Regions from separate parts of the Candidatus Symbiopectobacterium sp. NZEC127 genome, predicted to be linked through region 1. Evidence: predicted binding sites of a transcription regulator. Region 1 holds the regulator's gene; each other region holds the start of a gene.
The links. The regulator PurR, encoded in region 1, represses purine synthesis genes. The targets are predictions, from matches to a motif close to CANGCAAACGTTTGCNTG.
Positions count from the first base shown of each region.

Region 2: purT (formate-dependent phosphoribosylglycinamide formyltransferase) is a predicted target of PurR. The motif match lies at 980-997, and genes of this name have one in related genera.
Region 3: J5069_RS02015 (amino acid aminotransferase) is a predicted target of PurR. The motif match lies at 982-999, and genes of this name have one in related genera.
Region 4: purE (5-(carboxyamino)imidazole ribonucleotide mutase) is a predicted target of PurR. The motif match lies at 911-928, and genes of this name have one in related genera.

Region 1 is NZ_JAGFPG010000001.1:1,263,299-1,265,504, forward strand. It holds gene J5069_RS05680 (C40 family peptidase) at 1-247, shown strand, start outside; gene J5069_RS05685 (YnhF family membrane protein) at 327-416, opposite strand; gene purR (HTH-type transcriptional repressor PurR) at 811-1,836, shown strand.
Region 2 is NZ_JAGFPG010000001.1:515,898-518,103, reverse strand. It holds gene J5069_RS02305 (S9 family peptidase) at 1-866, opposite strand, end outside; gene purT (formate-dependent phosphoribosylglycinamide formyltransferase) at 1,037-2,206, shown strand, end outside.
Region 3 is NZ_JAGFPG010000001.1:450,977-453,182, forward strand. It holds gene J5069_RS02015 (amino acid aminotransferase) at 1-920, opposite strand, end outside; gene J5069_RS02020 (porin) at 1,151-2,206, opposite strand, start outside.
Region 4 is NZ_JAGFPG010000001.1:2,058,433-2,060,638, reverse strand. It holds gene purK (5-(carboxyamino)imidazole ribonucleotide synthase) at 1-297, opposite strand, end outside; gene purE (5-(carboxyamino)imidazole ribonucleotide mutase) at 294-803, opposite strand; gene J5069_RS09490 (UDP-2,3-diacylglucosamine diphosphatase) at 1,004-1,726, opposite strand; gene ppiB (peptidylprolyl isomerase B) at 1,737-2,206, opposite strand, start outside.

The DNA of each region.
Region 1 (2,206 bases):
TGAGATGTATCACCTGCGCGATGCTGCTCCCATCAATAAGGGTGAACTGGAGATTGGCGATCTGGTGTTCTTCCGCATCAACGGCCGTGGCACCGCCGATCATGTCGGGGTTTATCTTGGCAATGGCAAGTTTATTCAGTCACCGCGTACCGGTGCCGATATCAAGATCAGTAAGTTGAGTGAGGACTACTGGCAGGAACACTACATTGGCGCACGTCGCGTGGTGACACCACAAACGATTCGCTAATCGCCCAATCGACGCGTTACGGATAAAATAATAAAGACCAGGTGATGCCTACGCAGCCTAGTCTTTATTTTAATCGCTGTCAGTTCAATACGGCAACAAAGCTAAATACCATGATCATGACTAACGCCCCAACCGTGGTCAGTAATGACATTTTCAAATCAGTATTCATTCTATCTCCTTGAAACACAGAAATGCGTGGAAATTGCCGCCGCATTGGATGCCACATTGCTTTTTGCACGCCAATCGCCGCAGCACAATGACGCCAAGAAGGTATTGTTACACAATTTATAGGGAAAATCTCCGATCCCGGCTGCACTAATTATATCAATTATCCCTTTCACTTTCGCGGCAAATCAGCCAGAATTCGCAGTTTACCGTGCGCTGCGTCGGTGTCCGAACACGTCATCTTCAATGGGATCAATGCATCCCCTTTAGGTACAAAGTACGTCGGCAGTCTCCTTCTGATATCCTGTTTATTCCATCAGAAAGAGAACATTACGCAAAAGCAAACGATTAACAAACTATATACTGCCGTAACAAGTAGGTTCAGGAGTCATTTTTAGATGGCAACGATCAAAGATGTGGCAAAGCGTGCTGGCGTTTCAACTACAACCGTCTCTCACGTCATCAACAAAACACGTTTCGTCGCCGAAGAGACCAAAACGGCCGTGCGGGAAGCCATCAAGGAATTACACTACTCCCCGAGCGCAGTAGCGCGGAGCTTAAAGGTCAACCACACCAAATCCATCGGACTGCTCGCCACCTCAAGCGAAGCACCCTACTTCGCAGAAATCATCGAAGCGGTTGAAAACAGTTGTTATGCCAAAGGCTACACCCTGATTCTGTGCAACTCGCACAATAACCTGGAAAAACAGCGAGCCTATCTTTCCATGCTGGCGCAAAAACGGGTCGATGGCCTGTTGGTGATGTGTGCGGAATATCCGCCCGAACTGTTGGGCATGTTGGCGGATTATCGCAGCATTCCCATGGTGGTGATGGATTGGGGTCAGGCACACAGCGATTTCACCGACACCATTATTGACAACGCTTTTGAAGGCGGATATCTGGCTGGCCGATACCTGATTGAGCGCGGCCACCGCGACATCGGTGCCATTCCCGGTATTCAGGAACGCAACACCGGCAGTGGGCGTTATCTGGGTTTTCTCAAAGCCTTGCACGAAGCGGATATCACGGTACGCGATGAGTGGGTTGTTCAGGGCGATTTTGAACCGGAATCCGGCTATAAAGCCATGCACCAGATTTTGGCGCAGAAACAGCGCCCGACCGCCATTTTCTGCGGCGGCGATATCATGGCGATGGGCGCTATCTGCGCGGCAGATGAGCTAGGGCTACGTGTACCGCAAGATATTTCCGTGATTGGCTACGATAATGTTCGCCATGCGCGTTATTTCACGCCGGCCTTGACCACCATCCACCAGCCCAAAGAGCGTTTGGGTCAATCTGCCTTTACCATGCTGCTCGATCGCATCACCAGCAAGCGCGAAGATGCACAGGTGATTGAGGTTCATCCGACCCTTATTGAGCGGCGTTCCGTGGGTGATGGTCCGTTCCGCGACTATCGCCGTTAATGTTTAAGACGATTTTCTTATAATATATTGATTTTTATATTCTTCATGGCTGCATCAATCAATTTCGACTTGTCCTCTGATTGAAGCAGTCATACACTGTTTTTCATTCGGACAATATCCCTACACTTATCCTTATTACAAAAAGCGCAGAATTGCGTATCAGGATACGTGCCCCTACGTGCTACCACGTACCGGCTTTGACTCTTCATTCCCTCTGGGTATCCAGAGAGTAGACGATGGATGTTATGCCTGCTGCCACTGTGCAACGGGCAAGCATAAACGGCTGCGCACGAATGCAACCGCTTACTCTTTGAACAACGGGTAACTTGCCCGTGATTCGAACACGCTGTGCGCAAACCGCAGCGTTAGG
Region 2 (2,206 bases), 750 kb from region 1:
CCCTCACGGTTCGAGCGCAGATAGAATGCGCCCTGATAGTGGTCCACCCCATACTCATGATCTTTACGGCGCGGAATAAACACCTGCGGCACGGCCTGACTGTCGTGCGCATCCAGCAAGCGAACTTCGGTAGTGGTGGTACTGCTCAGGAAGATAACGATATACGCTTCAGAGGTGGTTTCACCCAGACTGACGTAATAGGTATCATCCTGCTCTTCATAGATCAGACGATCCTGGCTGACATCATCACCGAGGCGATGCATATAGACCTGATAGGGAAGCAGCGTCTGCGGGTGCTTGCGCACGTAGTAAATCGCGGAGGCATCAGCATTCCACTGCATGTTTGCCGAGACATGCTCAATGACGTCCGGCAACCACTCCCCGCTCTCCAGGTTGCGAAAACGGATGTCGTACTGACGGCGAGAAATTTTATCCTCTGCCAACGCCAGCAGTCGGTTGTCCGGGCTGACGGACAGCACCCCCAGATGATAGAACTCGCTGTCTGCGGCACGTTCATTCTCATCCAGCAACAGTTGCCACTGTTCCGTTTCCGATGCAGGCTGGCGCACATAGAGCGCGTACTCTTTACCCGATTCGTAGCGCGTCTGATAGCGATAACCACGTTTAACATAAGGCACCGACGCATCCTGCGCCGGGATCCGCGCCACCATCTCCTGATAAAGCGTTTCTTTCACCGCATCGCAGGGTTGCATATGCGAGGCGCAATAGGCGTTTTCTGCTTGCAGATACGACAATACGGCCGGATCTTCCCGCGCATCGTCACGTAGCCAGTAGTAATTATCAATGCGGGTATCACCGTGGGTCGTGAGGGGGTACGGACGTTTTTCTGCCTGAGGTGCTTTCATTGCGTGCCATCCTGTTTTCTGGAAAGAAAATCGTGGCACGATTCTTAGAGAAAGCCAAGCGATGCTGTTTATATGCATGGCTTGTTGCCGCAGATATCCTCGCCGCGGATGCGTACGCAAACGTTTTCCTTTATACTGCGCGCCATGTCAATACAGATCAGGAAAGCATAATGTTAACGGTTGGAACAGCGCTACGCGCAGGCGCAACACGCGTGATGTTATTAGGTTGCGGAGAACTGGGTAAAGAAGTGGCGATAGAGTGCCAGCGGCTGGGCGTTGAGGTGATCGGTGTCGATCGCTATGCCAATGCTCCCGCTATGCATATCGCTCACCGCAGCCACGTCATTAACATGCTGGATGGCGCAGCGCTGCGTGCCGTTATCGAACTTGAGCGTCCTGATTACATTGTGCCGGAAATTGAAGCCATTGCCACCGACACGCTAGAGACGTTAGAGCAGGAAGGCCACCATGTAGTGCCCTGTGCCAAAGCCACGCGTCTGACCATGAACCGTGAAGGCATTCGTCGTCTGGCGGCAGAAACGTTGAGTTTGCCTACCTCCTCCTACCGTTTTGCGGCCAGCGAAGACGCGTTTCAACAGGCCGTTGCCGAAATCGGTTACCCCTGTATCGTCAAGCCGGTCATGAGTTCTTCAGGTAAAGGACAAAGTTTGATCCGTCGTGAAGAACAACGGGATCAGGCCTGGAAATACGCGCAAGAAGGTGGACGTGCGGGTGGCGGTAAGGTGATCGTGGAAGGCCTGGTCAACTTTGATTTCGAAATCACGTTATTAACGGTCAGCGCCAGCGACGGTATCCACTTCTGTGCGCCCATCGGCCACCGTCAGGAGGACGGCGACTACCGCGAATCATGGCAGCCGCAGCAAATGAGCGAACTGGCTCAGGCGCGTGCGCAGCAGATCGCCCGCGATGTGGTCAGTGCGCTGGGGGGTTATGGTCTGTTTGGCGTGGAGCTGTTTGTCTGCGGTGATGAGGTCATCTTCAGCGAAGTGTCACCGCGCCCGCATGATACCGGCATGGTCACGCTGATCTCGCAAGATCTTTCCGAATTTGCCCTGCACGTGCGCGCTTTCCTGGGTTTACCTGTCGGCGCGGTACGGCAATATGGCCCCGCCGCTTCTGCCGTTATTTTGCCTGAGTTGGTGAGCGATAACGTCAGCTACAGTGGATTAGAAAATGCCCTGCGTCCCGGTACGCAAATTCGCCTGTTTGCCAAGCCGGATATCGAAGGTAAACGCCGAATGGGTGTGGCACTGGCCGTGGCTGATAACATCGATGACGCAGTAGGGTTGGCCGTCTCGGTCGCAAGCGCCGTCAACGTG
Region 3 (2,206 bases), 810 kb from region 1:
CACAGAGTACGCAACGCCTCGTTGCCGAGGATGGTCGCCACCACCGCCGCGCCGTGTGCCGGCGGGTTAGAATAGTTAGCACGGATGATGGATTTCATCTGGCTGAAGGCTTTATCCGCCACATCAGCATTGGCTGCGACCAGCGTGCAGGCACCGACACGTTCGTTATACAAGCCAAAGTTCTTCGAATAGGAACTGGATACCAACAGTTCCGGGTGGGATGCGGCAAAAATACGCAGCCCCTCTGCATCCTCTTCCAGCCCACGAGCAAAGCCCTGATAGGCAAAATCAAACAACGGCAGCCAGCCTTTTTGAACGGACAGATCAGCCAGCGTTTGCCACTGCTGCGCCGTAGGATCGATACCGGTCGGGTTATGGCAACAGCCGTGGAATAACACCACGTCACCCGCCTGAACCGCTTCGAGGCTTTTTACCATGCCGTCAAAGTCCAGCGCGTGGTTGGCGGCATCGTAGTAGTGATAATCGCACACTTCCAGCCCGGCAGCCTGGAACACGTTTTTATGGTTAGGCCAGCTTGGGTTGCTTACCCAAATGCGCTTGGCGGATGTCTGGCTGGCGATAAACTCTGCGGCGATACGCAGGCCACCGGTGCCGCCCGGCGTTTGTGCGCTACGTGCGCGTTTTTCACTGATAATCGCGCTTTGCTTGCCGAACAGCAGTTCCTGCGTGAGCAGGGCGAACTCGGGCAGGCCATCGATCCCGAGATAGTTTTTGGTGGCTTCATTTTCCAGCAAGAATTGTTCTGCTTTTTTTACGCTGGCCAGCACCGGTGTCTTTCCGGTTTCATCTTTGTATACGCCAATACCCAGATTGATTTTTTGTGGACGAGAGTCGACGCGAAACAGATCGGCCAGGCCAAGAATCGGGTCAGCGGCAGCGGCAGTAATATGTTCAAACATTGATGGCTATTCCATGACAGAGGTTAGGCAAGAACCTTCAGGTTACCGCTAGCCATAAGCTTTGCCAACCGTTTGCGATCAAAATGCAGGTGAATTAACAGGAAAAATTGTGGCAGGAGCGGTAGCCATAAATGGCGCTAATAGTCAGGTCGCAGAAAACAAAAAGACAGGGCGCAAGGCCCTGTCTTTTTCGCTATCAGACTGCGTAATGCAGTGGTGATAAGACGAAATTAGAACTGATAAGTTACACCAACAGCAACTTTGTCATCGTCATTCACGCCGTAAGCGTTAGTGTCTTTGATCAAGTTGATGTCGTATTCAGAGTATACGGAGAAGTTTTTGTTGAACGCGTAAGTTGCACCAACGCTCACGTATTTAGTGGTGTACGCATTACGGTTGTTGGTGTCATCTTTAGCTTTTGCAGAAACGTAACCCAGAGACGGAGTCAGACCGAAATCAAAGTTGTACTGAGCAACAGCTTCGAAGATTTTGGTTTTGTCAGCAAAATTGGTCAGCGGCGTAGCAGGGTCTCTTCTGCCGTCAACATAGCTTGCATTACGCAGTTCAGAGTAGATAGCTGCAACGTAGATGTTGTTAGCATCATATTTCAGACCAGTACCCCAAGCTTCGGCTTTTTTACCTTTACCGGTAGCAAACTGGTTTTGCTCATCAGTACGATTAATTGCAGCATAGTTAGCAACAATACCTACACCAACCGGAGATACGTACTCCAGAGAGGTACCCCAGCCATCACCATTCTGAGTGTCAGGGCTGCTATTGCTACGTTCGTTCAGTGTGTCGTGGTTGTTTTTGCCTTGATATTGCAGGCCAAAGTTCAGACCATCAACCAGACCGAAGAAATCTTTGTTGCGGTAGGTCAGAACGCCAGTAGAACGGCCAGTCAGGAAGTTGTCGGAGTTGGACTGATCGCCGCCCCACTCAGGCAGAACGTCGGTGTATGCCAGAGAATCGTAAGCGATACCCATGTTACGGCCGTAGTCAATAGTGCCGAAATCAGCAATTTTCAGACCAGCGAAAGCATAACGGGTTTTAACATCTTTACCTTTGTCATTACCGCCGTCTTCACTTTTGTTACCAGCGAATTCAGCTTCGTAACGGCCATAGCCAGTTACATCGCTAGTGATCTGAGTTTCGCCTTTGAAACCCAGACGTGCATAAGATTTATCACCATTTTGACCGTCGTTGTCAGAGAAACGGTGTTTAGCGGTAACTTTACCGTACAGGTCCAGTTTGTTGCCGTCTTTGTTGTAAACTTCTGCTGCGTT
Region 4 (2,206 bases), 800 kb from region 1:
TAACTGCCAGGGGGCGGTAGGCAACTGCAACGAATCCAGCAACTGTTTCTGCGTTAGGCGATCGGCCAGGCGCGGAAAAATATCACGGTTAACAAAGGCTGCGTGCTCAGCCAATTCGCGCGTCAATGCGGTTTCCGGCCAGCGTTCAATCTCGGCGGTGATGACCGCGTGATGAAACGGCACGGATTCCGGTTCGGCATCCAGTCCCACCGGATAGACGGCAATCCCCAAGGGTTCACCGGCTTGACGTAACATTCGGCCCAGTTGGCCGTTTCCTAATACGCAAACGGGCTTCATGCCTCCTCCTGCGGATCGGGATGTGCCAGTACCTCATCGGTTTGCTGTTGACGCCAGGCGGCAAGGCGAACCGCCAGCTCGCCATCGTGCAGCGCCAGAATCTGTGCGGCGAGCAGGGCAGCATTGGCGGCACCGGCTTTGCCGATGGCCAGCGTGCCTACCGGGATGCCACGCGGCATTTGCACAATGGAGTACAGGCTATCAACGCCGCTTAATGCTGCACTCTGAACCGGCACACCCAGCACTGGCACCAGCGTTTTCGCTGCCAACATACCGGGCAAGTGCGCTGCTCCGCCTGCGCCCGCAATGATCACATCAAACCCGTTTTGTGCGGCTTGCTCTGCAAAACTAAACAGTTTGTCCGGCGTGCGGTGCGCTGAAACGACTTCGGTGTGAAAGGGAACAGCGAGTGTGGTGAGAATTTCCGCAGCAAACTGCATCGTAGCCCAGTCACTCTTTGAACCCATGACGATGGCAATTTTTGCCGGGGCAGCGTTGGATGACATGCCTGTAGTGCTCCTGTGATATGACGTATTGAGACGCATGGCTGCGTCGGCCAGAAAACGAATGACGCTCTGGCTGGAGGGCGCAGATCATACCATGAGCGTTCGGGAAGGAAAACGGTTGCGTAGGGACAAATCGCAGTATTATTGCCGTTAACGGCATCACAGGTTTGCTACAAAAGGCGGCGAAAAAGCGGAGAAAATCAGAAGGGAAAGGAAATCAAGGCGGTATCGTCAGCCGTGACTTTTATCATCCATCCTTGCTCATGCCAGGCACCCAGCACCGCGCGTTGCGCTTCGCCGCTTTGGGTTATGACGGTGTGTATGGCGGGTCGGTGGGTATGGCCATGAATCAGGGTGTTGACGTTATACGCCTGTAAACACGCCTGCACCGCCTGTTGATTGACATCCATGATCTGCTGCGACTTACTCTGGTTTGCCTGCTGACTGGCCGCACGCATTTTTGCCGCCACCTTGAGACGCAGGCGCAGGGGTAAACGCAGGAACAGCCACTGGATGACGGGATTGTGCACCCGACGGCGATATTTCTGATAGGCCGCGTCGTCAATGCACAGGGTATCGCCGTGCATGATCAGGACCCGGCGTCCATCGCACTCCACTACCTGCTCGGCGGGGAGCAGCGTCATGCCTGCCTGCGCGGCGAAATGCTTGCCCAGCAGGAAGTCACGGTTGCCGTGAATGAAGTAACAAGGGACACCGCGTTGATGCAACTGACGCAGCGCTTGCGCGACACTGGCATGCAGCGGCTGCGGATCGTCATCGCCAATCCAGGCATCGAACAGATCGCCCAGGATGTAGAGCGCGTCCGCCTGCGGGGCATCACGCTCCAGAAAACGCAGAAAACCGGCGGTGATCGCCGGTTCATGTACGTTAAGATGCAGGTCGGCAATAAACAGTGTTGCCATGCTGCTGCGATTACTCGCTGACAGTCACGTGGGTAATCACCACATCTTCTTTAGGAACGTCTTGATGCATGCCGCTGCGGCCGGTTGCCACGTCTTTGATCTTGTCAACCACGTCCATGCCGTCAGTCACTTCGGCAAACACGCAATAACCCCAGCCGTCTGCACGTTCTGAGCGGAAGTTGAGGAAATCGTTATCCACCAGGTTAATAAAGAACTGTGCGGTAGCGGAGTGCGGATCGTTGGTGCGTGCCATAGCCAGCGTGCCGCGGGTGTTTTTCACGCCGTTATTGGCTTCATTGGCGATAGGCGCTTCGGTGGCTTTTTGCTGCATACCCGGTGCGAAACCACCGCCCTGGATCATGAACCCATTGATCACACGGTGAAAGATGGTGTTGTCGTAAAAACCGTTACGGCAGTAGTTTTCGAAGTTTTCCACAGTAGCAGGCGCTTTGTCTGCAAACGTGTTAATGACGATGTCAC